Regions from separate parts of the Streptomyces sp. NPDC056161 genome, predicted to be linked through region 2. Evidence: riboswitches for the same ligand, from Rfam matches in the RefSeq annotation. Region 2 holds a riboswitch; each other region holds the start of a gene.
The links. Region 2 has a riboswitch for cyclic di-AMP ahead of ACFC09_RS38270 (C40 family peptidase). Riboswitches for the same ligand answer to the same signal wherever they lie in the genome.

Region 1: another riboswitch for cyclic di-AMP. It lies ahead of ACFC09_RS15820 (M23 family metallopeptidase); the one in region 2 lies ahead of ACFC09_RS38270 (C40 family peptidase).
Region 3: another riboswitch for cyclic di-AMP. It lies ahead of ACFC09_RS45200 (peptidoglycan DD-metalloendopeptidase family protein); the one in region 2 lies ahead of ACFC09_RS38270 (C40 family peptidase).

Annotation. Positions count from the first base shown of each region.
Region 1 is NZ_JBHJUV010000014.1:166,725-170,515, reverse strand. It holds gene ACFC09_RS15830 (PrsW family intramembrane metalloprotease) at 1-248, shown strand, start outside; gene ACFC09_RS15825 (aldo/keto reductase) at 349-1,293, opposite strand; gene ACFC09_RS15820 (M23 family metallopeptidase) at 1,420-2,463, opposite strand; cyclic di-AMP (ydaO/yuaA leader) riboswitch at 2,471-2,630, opposite strand; tRNA gene ACFC09_RS15815 (tRNA-Met) at 2,954-3,027, opposite strand; gene ACFC09_RS15810 (dihydrofolate reductase family protein) at 3,186-3,791, opposite strand, start outside.
Region 2 is NZ_JBHJUV010000061.1:32,247-36,037, forward strand. It holds gene ACFC09_RS38260 (ATP-dependent Clp protease proteolytic subunit) at 1-621, shown strand, start outside; gene ACFC09_RS38265 (hypothetical protein) at 629-937, shown strand; cyclic di-AMP (ydaO/yuaA leader) riboswitch at 1,277-1,488, shown strand; gene ACFC09_RS38270 (C40 family peptidase) at 1,491-1,964, shown strand; gene ACFC09_RS38275 (LysE family translocator) at 2,036-2,653, opposite strand; gene ACFC09_RS38280 (LysR family transcriptional regulator) at 2,841-3,755, shown strand; gene ACFC09_RS38285 (ATP-binding protein) at 3,759-3,791, opposite strand, start outside.
Region 3 is NZ_JBHJUV010000113.1:1,766-5,556, reverse strand. It holds gene ACFC09_RS45205 (alpha-galactosidase) at 1-1,663, shown strand, start outside; cyclic di-AMP (ydaO/yuaA leader) riboswitch at 1,943-2,102, shown strand; gene ACFC09_RS45200 (peptidoglycan DD-metalloendopeptidase family protein) at 2,107-3,015, shown strand; gene ACFC09_RS45195 (SGNH/GDSL hydrolase family protein) at 3,199-3,791, shown strand, end outside.

The DNA of each region.
Region 1 (3,791 bases), on a different contig from region 2:
GGCAGCGGCGGCAGGTGGCACGGCCGGCCCTGGAGTACGCGGCCCGGTCGACCGCCCCGCACCAGTGGCCGGGGCACTGGCCGGGTCAATGGCCCGGTGCCTGGCCGGGTCAATGGCCGGGTGCCTGGCCGGGTCAATGGCCCGGTGCCTGGCCGGGTTCCGGCCTCTCGGCGCCGTACGGCTACTCAGAGCCGCCCGGCGGCCGTCCCACGGTGCCGTATCCGGCGTACAACCCTTACCGGTCCTGACGGTGGACACCGTGGTGAGCCGCGGGCGACGTGAGCGCGAGCGACGACGAGCGGGAAGGCCGATCGAGAAGGTCAGGCCGAGAAGGTCAGGCCGAGAAGGTCAGGCCGAGGCCCGGGTGAGGTGGTCCACCTCTTCCGTCGTGAGGATCAGGTCCGCCACGGCGAGCAGCGCCGGGAGCTGGTCCAGCCTCCGGGCCGAGGCGATCGGCGCGGCCACCGTCGGCTGGGCCGCGAGCCAGGCCAGGGCCACAGTGGGGACGGCGACACCGTGGGCCGCGGCGACCTCGTCCAGGGCCGCGAGGACCCGCTGACCTCGCTCGGTCTCCGCGAGCTGGGCCGCGTTCCCGCCGCGCCCGCTGTCCACCGTCGCACCGGGGCGGTACTTGCCCGTGAGGAAGCCGGCGGCCAGGCCGAAGTACGGCAGGACCCCGAGACCGGCGCGGGCGGCGACGTCCCGCAGGGGACCCTCGTAGGTGTCGCGCGAGACCAGGTTGTAGTGCGGCTGGAGCGCCACGTACCGGGCCAGGCCCTCGCGGTCGGAGAAGTCCAGGGACTCCTGGAGCCGTTCCGCGCTGATGTTGGACGCGGCGATGTGCCGCACCTTGCCGGCCCGCACCAGTTCGTCGAGCGCGCCGATGATCTCCTCGACCGGCACTTCGGGCTTGTCGAAGTGCGTGTAGTAGAGGTCGATGTAGTCGGTCTTCAGCCGGCGCAGCGAGGCGTCCGCCGCGGCCTTGATGTTGGCCGCGGACAGGCCCGGGAATTCGGGGTGCTGGCTGACCTTGGAGGCGATCAGGACGTCGTCACGGTTTCCGCGTGCCGTGAGCCAGTTGCCGATGACCGTCTCGGACTCGCCGCCCTTGTTCCCCTCGATCCATGCCGTGTACGCGTCGGCGGTGTCGATGAGGTTGCCGCCGGCCGCCGTGTAGGCGTCCAGGACGGCGAAGGACGTCGGCTCGTCGGCGGTCCAGCCGAAGACGTTGCCGCCGAGGACGAGCGGGAAGATGTCCAGGTCGGAGGAGCCGAGTTTGTGTAGGGAAGTCATGTTCACCTTCAACGCACTCGTCGGAGGTCACGATTCCGTCGGCGGGCGCAAAGACCCCGTAAACACCTGACCGGCAGCCCTGGCGTCGGGGGGATGCCGTCAGGACCGCCGGGGATCAGGGGTGGGTCAGGGGGTGAGGCCCTTGCCGCGCAGCCAGGTCATCGGGTCGATGCCGCTGGCCTGGCCGCCCGGGTGGACCTCCAGGTGGAGGTGCGGGCCGGTGACGTTGCCGGTGGCGCCCACGCGGCCGATGACGTCCCCGGTGGTGACCTTCTGTCCGACGCTCACGTTGATCGACGACTGGTGGCAGAACCAGAGTTCGGTGCCGTCGTCGAGGGTGAGGATCGTGCGGTAGCCGTAGGAGCCGGCCCAGCCCGCCTCGGTGATCGTGCCGCTGTGGATGGCCTTGATCAGCGTGCCCGTGGGGGCGGCGAAGTCGAGACCGGTGTGGTAGCCGGAGGACCACATGGAGCCCGGCTGGCCGAAGGTACCGGTGATCGTGTACGAGGGGGTCGGCAGCGTGAACTGCTTGGCCAGCGCGGCCAGGCGCTCCTCCTCGGCCTTCTTCTTGGCGGCGGCCTCCGCCTTCTCCTTGGCGGCGGCGGCCTTGGCCGCGGCCTCCTTCTCCGCCTTGGCTGCCGCGTCGGCGGCCTGCTTGTCGGCGGCGGACACGGCGGCGGCGACGGCCTTGGTGTGGGCCTGGTCCTGCTGCTGCTCGGCCTGGGCCATGATGCGGTTGCGCAGCACCTCACCGGCGTCGGTGGTGCCGTCGGCGCTGTCGGCCTCGGTCACGCCGACGCTGCTCAGGGCGGTCGTGGAGCCCTTGGAGGGCTGCGCGGAGGAGTCGTCGCCCAGCAGGGAGCCGACGGAGGGCAGGTCGGGCATGGAGATGGACACCGGGGGCTTGCCGGTGTTGGCGCTGGCCATGCCGCCCGCGCCGACGGCGGCGATGACGCCGACGCCGAGGACCGTGGAACTGCGGGCGAGTCCGCCGCGCTGCTTGGCCACGCGGTGCCGGCCGCGTATCGGGCGGACGGAGTCCTCGGTGGGGTTCCATTCCCCCCAGGTGCCCTGGCCCTCGTCGGCGCCGTAGCCGCCGTAGGCAAAGGTCTCGGTGCCGTACTGGTTGGGCGCGTAGGGGGCTTCGGGGGCAGGCCGATTGGACGCCACTCGGGCGTACTCCTTTCCTTCCTCCGCCTACCGGGTTAGCTGACGGGTTCGGAGCAGGAAGGTCTCCTACGCGCGTATACCAGCCGTGTCTCCACGGTGGTGTCCGCGTGATTCACCCCAAGGTGGTGGTTCCCCGGTTCCCTTGCGGGATTCGGCGCGTGCGCACGGAGCCGCCTCTGGTGACGGCTGGGACGACCGCGCTGCGTTATCGAACGTTAATAGACTCGGCGGCCAGATTCCAAGCCGTTCGGCTTGATCCTTAACGCGATCGGGCGCGGACTTAGCGGTCATGACCGGCGAAAATCGGGCGACTTGACCTCGGCCGCATGGAAAGTCCGAAGACCCGGCGGACTTGACGGTGTTTCAGTTGTTATGCGGAGGGAGGTCGCCCGATCACCCGCCGTGACAATGATCAAGGGGCGATGCGCGGGTCGGTGAAAACACTCAGGGCCGGAATCCTAGGAATGGGATTCCGGCCCTGGGCCTTCAGTAGCGGGGACAGGATTTGAACCTGCGACCTCTGGGTTATGAGCCCAGCGAGCTACCGAGCTGCTCCACCCCGCGTCGGTGATGACAACTATACGCCATGCGCAGGGCAGCGAACGCACACTCGCCGGTTCGGCTCCCGCCCGGCCGAGCGGATGGCCCTCGGCCTCCCGCTCGGCCGAGCAGAAGGCCGATCGGCTCCCGCCCGGTCGCACAGGGGGCGGTGCGGCTCCCGCTCAGTCGAGCAGATGGCGGTTCGGCTCCTTGGCCGCCGCCTCGTACTCGGGCAGTACGACGACGTCGGCGCCCGCGGCCGTCAGCAGCCCGCTCCCGTCGGCCCCCGCCACGAACGTGTCGGGCTCCCGCCAGGCGGTGACCACCCGCCGCACCCCCGCGTCCAGGATCAGCCGCGCGCAGGGGGCGGGGCGCGAGGCCCGCCGGGCGCACGGCTCCAGGCTGCTGTAGACGGTCGCCGAGGCCAGCCGTGGATCCGCCGGGTCGGTCTTGGCGAGCGCGGCCTCCTCCGCGTGGACCACGGGGTCGTCCGCCTCCCGGGAGAACCCGCGGGCCAGCTCCGTACCGTCCGCGGCCACCACCACCGCGCCCACGCTGAACGCGGTCCGCGAGGGCGGGCACAGCGCCGCCAGTTCGCAGGCGATCCGCATCCAGTGCCGGTCCGCGGCGGCGGCCGTCCGACCGGTTCCGGGCGCGGTCGGCTCGTAGCGCAGCAGCACGACGTCGTCGATCCGCCGGGTCTCCAGCAGCCTGAGGCGTCCGCGCTGGTACTCCCCCGGCCCGAACAGCCGGGGCGCCCCGGGGTCCCCGACCAGCAGCGGCGCGAC
Region 2 (3,791 bases):
TCCGCCCGTCAGGTTCTGCCCGAGTTCACCGAGCGCACGAGCAGCGGTCTGCGCACGCTCGATCCGTACTCGAAACTGCTCGAAGGCCGCATCGTCATCCTGGGCACGCCGATCGACGACACGGCGGCGAACGACGTGATGGCGCAGCTCATGCACCTCGAACACGCCGCGCCGGACCGGCCCATCTCGCTGTACATCAATTCCCCGGGCGGCTCGTTCAGCGCGATGACGGCGATCTACGACACCATGCGGTACCTCGCCTGCGACGTGGACACCCTCTGCCTCGGGCAGGCAGGCTCCGCGGCGGCCGTGCTGCTCGCGGCCGGCACGCCCGGCAAGCGGCTCGCCCTGCCGGGCGTACGGCTGCTGCTTCGGCAACCGTCACTGCCGCGGCCGGTACAGGGCCGGCCCAGCGACCTCGTCATCGAGGCCGAGGAGCTGACGCGCGTCCGCGCCCTCCAGGAGGAGATCCTGGCCCGCCATACGGGACGCACCCCTCGGCGGATCCACGAGGATCTGGAGCGGGACCTGATCCTGGACGCCCAAGGCGCACTGGAGTACGGCCTGGTGGACCACATCGTCCGCAGCCGCGGGGCCACGCGCACGCCGGACGCCGGGTGAGCCGCGGATGCTGCCGCCGGAACTTCCGCCGCTGCCCTCCCTGACCCGCGCAGAGGGCGAACTGATCGACCGCTGCCTCGAAGCGGTCGACCTGCTGGGCCGGATCAACCCGGCGCACGGCGCGGACACCTACCCCGCGCCGCGGGCCGCCCAGGCGCTGGCGCGCACGGCGGTCGAGCTGCGGGACGCGCTCGCCCTGATGCACCTGCGGGGCGAGCGCGAACTGCACGCGGCGACGCCGGCGCGGGCGCTGCGCGTACTGGACGGCGAGCGGCGCACCGCCCGGGTCGCGCTGCCACCGGACGGCCCGGGGTGATGCGGGGTTCCCCGGACCCCGCGCGGTCCGCCACGTCGACGCGACGCCGGCGGCCGGGCTGAAACGACCCAACCGACGTACCCCTGTTCAGCGTAGGCAGAGGTCCCTTTTCGGGACCTCGAAGAGGGTGCGGGGCGCGTGGCCGACAGAGCCGCCGAAGTGCTCCCGTGCTGGTCCGAGGGCTCGTCGGCGTCTCGGCCAGGGACGGAATGGACCGCCGTCCACCCAAACAGGTGGGTGGTGAGCAAAGACACACATCGCCGGTTGCATTGGGATTTTCTGACAGTTGTGAGTGAAGATCCCTGTCTGACGACAAGCCCCCGCCACACGGCGGGGCGGTCCGGGCGGACGCCGAGTCCTGCCGCCGCCCGGATGCCCGGTCGACAGGAGTGGATCGGCAGGAGTGGAGGACCCAGGCACGACGGGTCGCCGGGACGGACGCAGGTCCGGTCCGAGCGGCCCTTGGGGTGAAGCCGTGGCGACGCGGCCGGGCAACTTCGCCAGCCCGAATCCGACAGGTCATCCTTCACAGGCGGCTGACGAAGGGTTGTGCATGACTGCGCTCAATCGTGTCCCATCGCTGATGGCGCGGGCCGGTACGGCCTCGGCGCTCACCCTCGCCGCCGTGGGCGGCTCGATCGTGGCCCCTGGTCTGGCACCGGAGGCAGAGGCGGCCACCATGGGAGCCAGGGCCCTCAAGGTCGCGGCGTCCAAGAAGGGCTCCCCTTACAAGTGGGGGGCCACCGGCCCGCGCAGGTTCGACTGCTCCGGGCTCACGCTGTACTCGTTCAAGAAGGCGGGCAAGGCCCTGCCGCGTACGGCGGCCCAGCAGTACAACAAGACGCGCCACATCTCGGTCAAGAGCCGCAAGGCCGGAGACCTGGTGTTCTTCCATGTGGGTTCCAGCGTCTACCACGTCGGCATCTACGCAGGTAAGGGGAAGATCTGGCACGCCCCGAAGACCGGGGACGTGGTGCGGCTGGAAAAGATCTGGACCAGGCGAGTCTGGTACGGACGGGTGAACTGAACCGGTCCGAGGGGATGCCGGCCCCTGGCGTGCCGTCATCCCCTCGGCGCCCGCCCACGGCTGAGCCGGCATCAGGACAGCAGCGGTTCGAGGAGCAGGACCGCACCGAGGGCCGCCAGGGCCAGTCCCGTGCCCGCGCCGAGGGCCAGCGCGGCACGTGGCTCGCGCAGCCACCGGCCCAGCCGGTCCACCAGCAGCGCGACCGCCGGGAACCACACCAGGGTCAGTCCGATCACGATCAGCGCCAGCAGCAGCGTCCTGGGCAGCGCCGGGCCGTCCCGCGGCACGAACTGGGGCAGCAGGCTGAGGAAGGTCAGTGAGACCTTGGGGTTGAGGGCGTTGGTGACGAACCCCTGCCGCAGCGGATGCGCGGCCGACGGCGGTGGCGGCCCGGCTTCCGCGGCGGGGCGGCGCAGGGACCACAGGGTCCGTGCGCCGAGGTACAGGACGTAGGCCCCGCCGAGCAGTTGCAGCGCGCGGAACAGCGGGGGCACCGCCACCAGGACCGCCGCGACCCCCGCGACCACAAGCGTCGTGTGCACGAGCAGCCCGCCCGCGATGCCGAGCGCGCAGGCGACGCCGTGCCGGCGGGAGACGAGCGCGTTGCGTACGACGACGGTGAAGTCGGCGCCCGGCAGGGCGACCATGCCGGCGGCGATCCCGGTGAAGGCGATGAGCTGACCGTCCATGGCACCAGCCTGCCGTGCACATGCCCTCAGCAGGTATTTCGGATCCCCTGGGTTATCCTTAAGCGTTTCTTCAGGCTGGATACCTTCCGGGCCCGCCGCCTCCCCGCACCGGCTCCTCTTTCGGACCGCGCGGCGCTTCTTCAGTCAGGCACTTCTTCAGTCAGGCACTTCTCCGGGCAGGCAGGGCATGTACGACCCGACACGACTGGCCGCGCTGGTCGCGGTGGCGGAGGCGGGGTCCATCACACGCGCCGCCGAACGGCTCGGTTACACGCCGCCCGCCCTCTCCCAGCAGTTGGCGAAGCTGGAGCGGGAGGCGGGCGCCGCTCTGCTGGTCCGGCACCACCGCGGCGCACGGCTGACCGACGCGGGCGAGCTGCTGGTGGCGCGGGCCCGCCGGATCCTCGACGAACTGGACCGCGCCCGGCACGAGCTGGCCCGGCTGACCGGCCTGGCGGGAGGCACGCTCCGGCTCGGCACGTTCCCGACCGCCGGTATCCATCTGCTGCCCCCGGTCCTCGCCGCGTTCCGCCGGGCCCATCCGGACGTGGAGCTGTCGGTCGCCGACCACGACCCGCCGCACGGGGTGACGGCCGTCGCGGCCGGTGCGGTGGACCTCGCGCTGACGCACGCCTACCACCCGGCCGAGCCCTTCCCGGTGCCGTCCTCGGTGCGGCTGGAGCCGGTACTGGTGGAGGAACTGGTCCTGGTGACCGCCCCGGGGCACGCCCTGAGCGACGGCGCCGCACGGCTGCCGCTGTCCGCACTCGCCGGGCAGCCGCTGATCAGCATGGCCCCGGACCATCCGGCCCGGCGGGGCGTGGAGTCCCTGCTGGCCGCGGCTGGGGCCACGCCGTCCGTGCTGGTGCCGACCCCCGGGTACGCGGTGGTGTGCGCGCTGGTCAGCGCCGGGCTCGGGGTGGCCGTCGTACCCGAGATGGTGGCGCGCACGGCGGTCACGCCGGTCGGGGTGCGGGCGCTGGAGGGGGGCGAGATGCGCCGTACGATCCTGGTCGCCCACCGCGCGGACGAGGTGGCGCCGGCGGCGGATGCCTTCCGGGCGCTGCTGCGCGGGGCGTTCGGCCGTGCGCACCAGGTGTGACCGCTACGGTTCCTGCTGTCCCACCGCCGTCACCGG
Region 3 (3,791 bases), on a different contig from region 2:
CGGCACGCGGGTGGAGCTGCTGCGCGCGGACCCGGCCGCCTGGACCCTGCCCGACCGGGAGGGCTGGCGGCTGTCCGAGCTGCACGGCCGCTGGGCCGCCGAGTCGCGGCTGACCAGCGGTCCGCTGACCTACGGTGAGAAGGTCATCGGCAGCCGGCGCGGTCACACCGGACACCAGTACCTGCCCTGGGTGGCGCTCGACACCGACGCCACCGAGGAGCGCGGCGAGGTGTACGGCTGCGCGCTCGGCTGGTCGGGTTCCTGGCGGATCGCCGTCGCCCAACTTCCGGACGCGCGTGTGCAGATCACCGGCGGCGCCGGGTACGACGACTCGGGCCTGCTGATGCTGGAGCCGGGGGAGTCGTACACCAGCCCCGTCTTCGCGGGACTGTGGAGCGACGGCGGCTTCGGTGGCGCGAGCCGCGCCTGGCACGCCTACCAGCGGGCGTACGTCGTCCCGGACGCGGACCGGGACAGGCCCGTGCTGTTCAACTCCTGGGAAGCCACGTTCTTCGACATCGCCGAGGACCAGCAGGCCGCGCTCGCCCGGCGCGCGGCGGAGATCGGCGTGGAACTGTTCGTGGTGGACGACGGCTGGTTCGGCGCCCGGACCAGCGACCGGGCCGGGCTGGGCGACTGGACGCCCAACCCCGACCGGTTCCCGCAGGGGCTGGCTCCACTGGCCGGCCAGGTGCACGCCCTCGGCATGCAGTTCGGCATCTGGGTCGAGCCGGAGATGGTCAACCCCGACAGCGAGCTGTATCGCGCGCATCCCGACTGGGTGCAGTACCAGGCGGGACGAAAGCGGACGGAACTGCGCAATCAGCTGGTCCTCAACCTCGCCCGCGAGGACGTCCAGGAGTACCTGTGGGAGCGGTTGGACACGCTGCTCTCCAGCGCCCCCATCGACTATGTGAAATGGGATTTCAACCGCTGCTTCACGGACGCGGGCTGGCCCGGGGAGGCGTACCCGCAGCGGTTGTGGGTCGACCATGTCCGCGCCCTGTACGCGCTGCTGGACCGGTTGCGCGCCGCCCATCCGGGCGTGGCCTTCGAGTCCTGCTCGGGCGGCGGCGGCCGCATCGACCTCGGGATCCTGAGCCGCACCGATCAGGTGTGGACCTCCGACAACACCGATCCGCTCGATCGGCTCGCCATCCAGCACGGTTTCAGTCAGATCCATCCCGCGCGGATCATGGCGGCCTGGGTCACCGACAGTCCGAACACACAGCTCAACGGCCGGGCCAGCAGTCTGCGCTTCCGTTTCGTCAGCTCCATGGCCGGCGTCCTCGGGGTCGGCGGCGACCTCGCCAAGTGGAGCGAGGAGGAACTGGCCGAGGCTCGGCAGTGGGTGAGCCTCTACAAGGAGATCCGGCCCGTGGTGCAGCACGGCGAGCTGTACCGACTGCGCCCTCCCGAGGGCGGTTTGAGCGCGGTGCAGTATCTGCGCGGGGACGAGACCGTCGTCCTGGCCTGGCTCCAGGCGCAGCGGTACGGCGAGCCCGTGCCGGCGGTGCGGTTGCGCGGGCTCGACCCGTCGGCGTCGTACGAATGCCGCGAAACGGGCGAAGTGCACCGTGGTGCCGTGCTGTTGCACCACGGGCTGCACACCGCGCTCCGTGGTGACCTGGACGCCACGGTCATCCGGCTGCGCCGCGTCTGACCCTTCTGCCGGAATTACGAGCTTATGCGGCCAGGGGGGTGAGGAGGGTCATATCGTGACGGTGGGTCGCCTGTCATGCTCACGTAATGCATGGTCCGGGCGGGCGAATTGGCCACGGCCACCCCGCTGACATGCACGGACGGTGACCGGGAATTCCCGTAATGGATCGAGTGAGACCTGTACGGGATGGAACGGGTCCTTGTCCGTTTGCGTCCCGCTCGCTTACGTTCGCCACCGATCCGGACGGACCGCCGAATCCTGCCGCCGCCCGGACACCGGACACACCACCCACCCGTGCACGGCAGGAGCGGGGGACCCACCAGGCACGACCGCCGGACCCGGTCTCCGGGACGGCAAGGGGTGAAGCCACGCCCCGCGCGCGGCCGGGCAGCTCCAGCCCGAACCCGACAGCTCACCTCGCAGGCGCCGGAGAGGAATGCGCCATGCCCGCGAAGGGAAAGCACCGACGTCCGAGGCCCCAGCGCCGCACCCGTTCCGTCGCCGTCGCCGTCGCCGGAACGAGCGGAGCCGCACTGGCCCTGCCGCTCATCGCAACCACCGCGGCGCACGCCGCGGCCCCCGGGGAGGCTCCCCGGTCCGTCGCCGAGAGGACCGTCAGGTCTGCCGGCGGCGCCGCCGAACAGCGACGCGCCGCCGAGGACTCCGCCGCCCGCACCTACGTGGTGCGGCCGGGCGACTGGCTCGCCAAGATCGCCGACGAGCAGCACGTCAACGGCGGCTGGCAGCGGATCTACCAGGACAACCGCCCGGCCATCGGCGGCAACCCGTCGCTGGTCCGCCCCGGTCTGAAACTCACCCTCGGCGGGTGGGCCGAGCCGGACACCCGCTCCGCGCAGCCGTCCCGGCTGTCCCGGTCCTCGTACGTGCCGGCGGCCGACGCCTCGGCCGGCCGGACGGACCGCACCGTCGGCACCGGCACCTCCACCGGCTACGGCCTCCCCGTCCTCGGCGCCAGGATCGGCACCGGCTACCACGTGGCGGGCGGCATGTGGTCCAGCGGCTACCACACCGGCGTGGACTTCGTCGTGCCGACCGGCACCTCGGTCAAGGCCGTCGCCGCGGGCACGGTCGTCGCCGCGGGCTGGGGCGGCGCCTACGGCAATCAGGTGGTCGTCAGGCTGGCCGACGGCTACTACGCGCAGTACGCCCACCTGTCCCAGCTGTCCGTCTCGGCCGGCCAGACCGTGACCGAGGGCCAGCAGATCGGCCTGTCCGGCGCGACCGGCAACGTGACCGGCCCGCACCTGCACTTCGAGATCCGTACCACGCCGGAGTACGGCTCGGACGTGGACCCGCTGGCCTACCTCCGCTCGCACGGCGTGGTCGTCTGACGGCGGTGGCGGAGCGGTTGACGCGGGAACGCGCCTGTTCCCCGGCCTATTCCCGCATTGGGAAACTCTTGGCGAGTGTCTTATCTCACCGTTCGTCAACCCCTTCCTACGATCGCGTAGGTCACATCGGAAGGTGAATCATGGCCCGACGTGGCAGACGATTCGAAGAGTGACAACACAGCGGTGATCGGGTCGTACGTGGCGGTGGGGGACAGCTTCACCGAGGGCGTCGGCGACCCCGGCCCTGACGGGGCGTTCGTCGGCTGGGCCGACCGGTTCGCGGTACTGCTCGCGGACCGTCGGCCCGAAGGCGGCTTCCGATACACGAATCTCGCGGTGCGCGGGAGGCTGCTCGACCAGATGGTGGCGGAGCAGGTCCCGCGGGCGGTCGAACTGGCGCCGGACCTCGTCTCGTTCTGCGCGGGAGGCAACGACATCCTGCGCCCCGGCACCGACCCCGACGAGGTGGCCGAGCGTTTCGAACGGGCCGTGGCCCGGCTCGCGGACGCGGCCGGCACGGTCCTGGTGACGACCGGCTTCGACACCCGTGGCGTACCCGTGCTGAAGCATCTGCGCGGCAGGATCGCCACCTACAACGGGCACGTCCGGGCCGTCGCCGACCGGTACGGCTGCCCGGTGCTCGACCTGTGGTCCCTGAAGGCCGTGCAGGACCGCAGGGCCTGGGACGACGACCGGCTGCACCTCTCACCCGAGGGACACACACGCGTCGCCCTGCGGGCCGGACAGGTCCTCGGCCTCGACGTCCCGGCCGACCC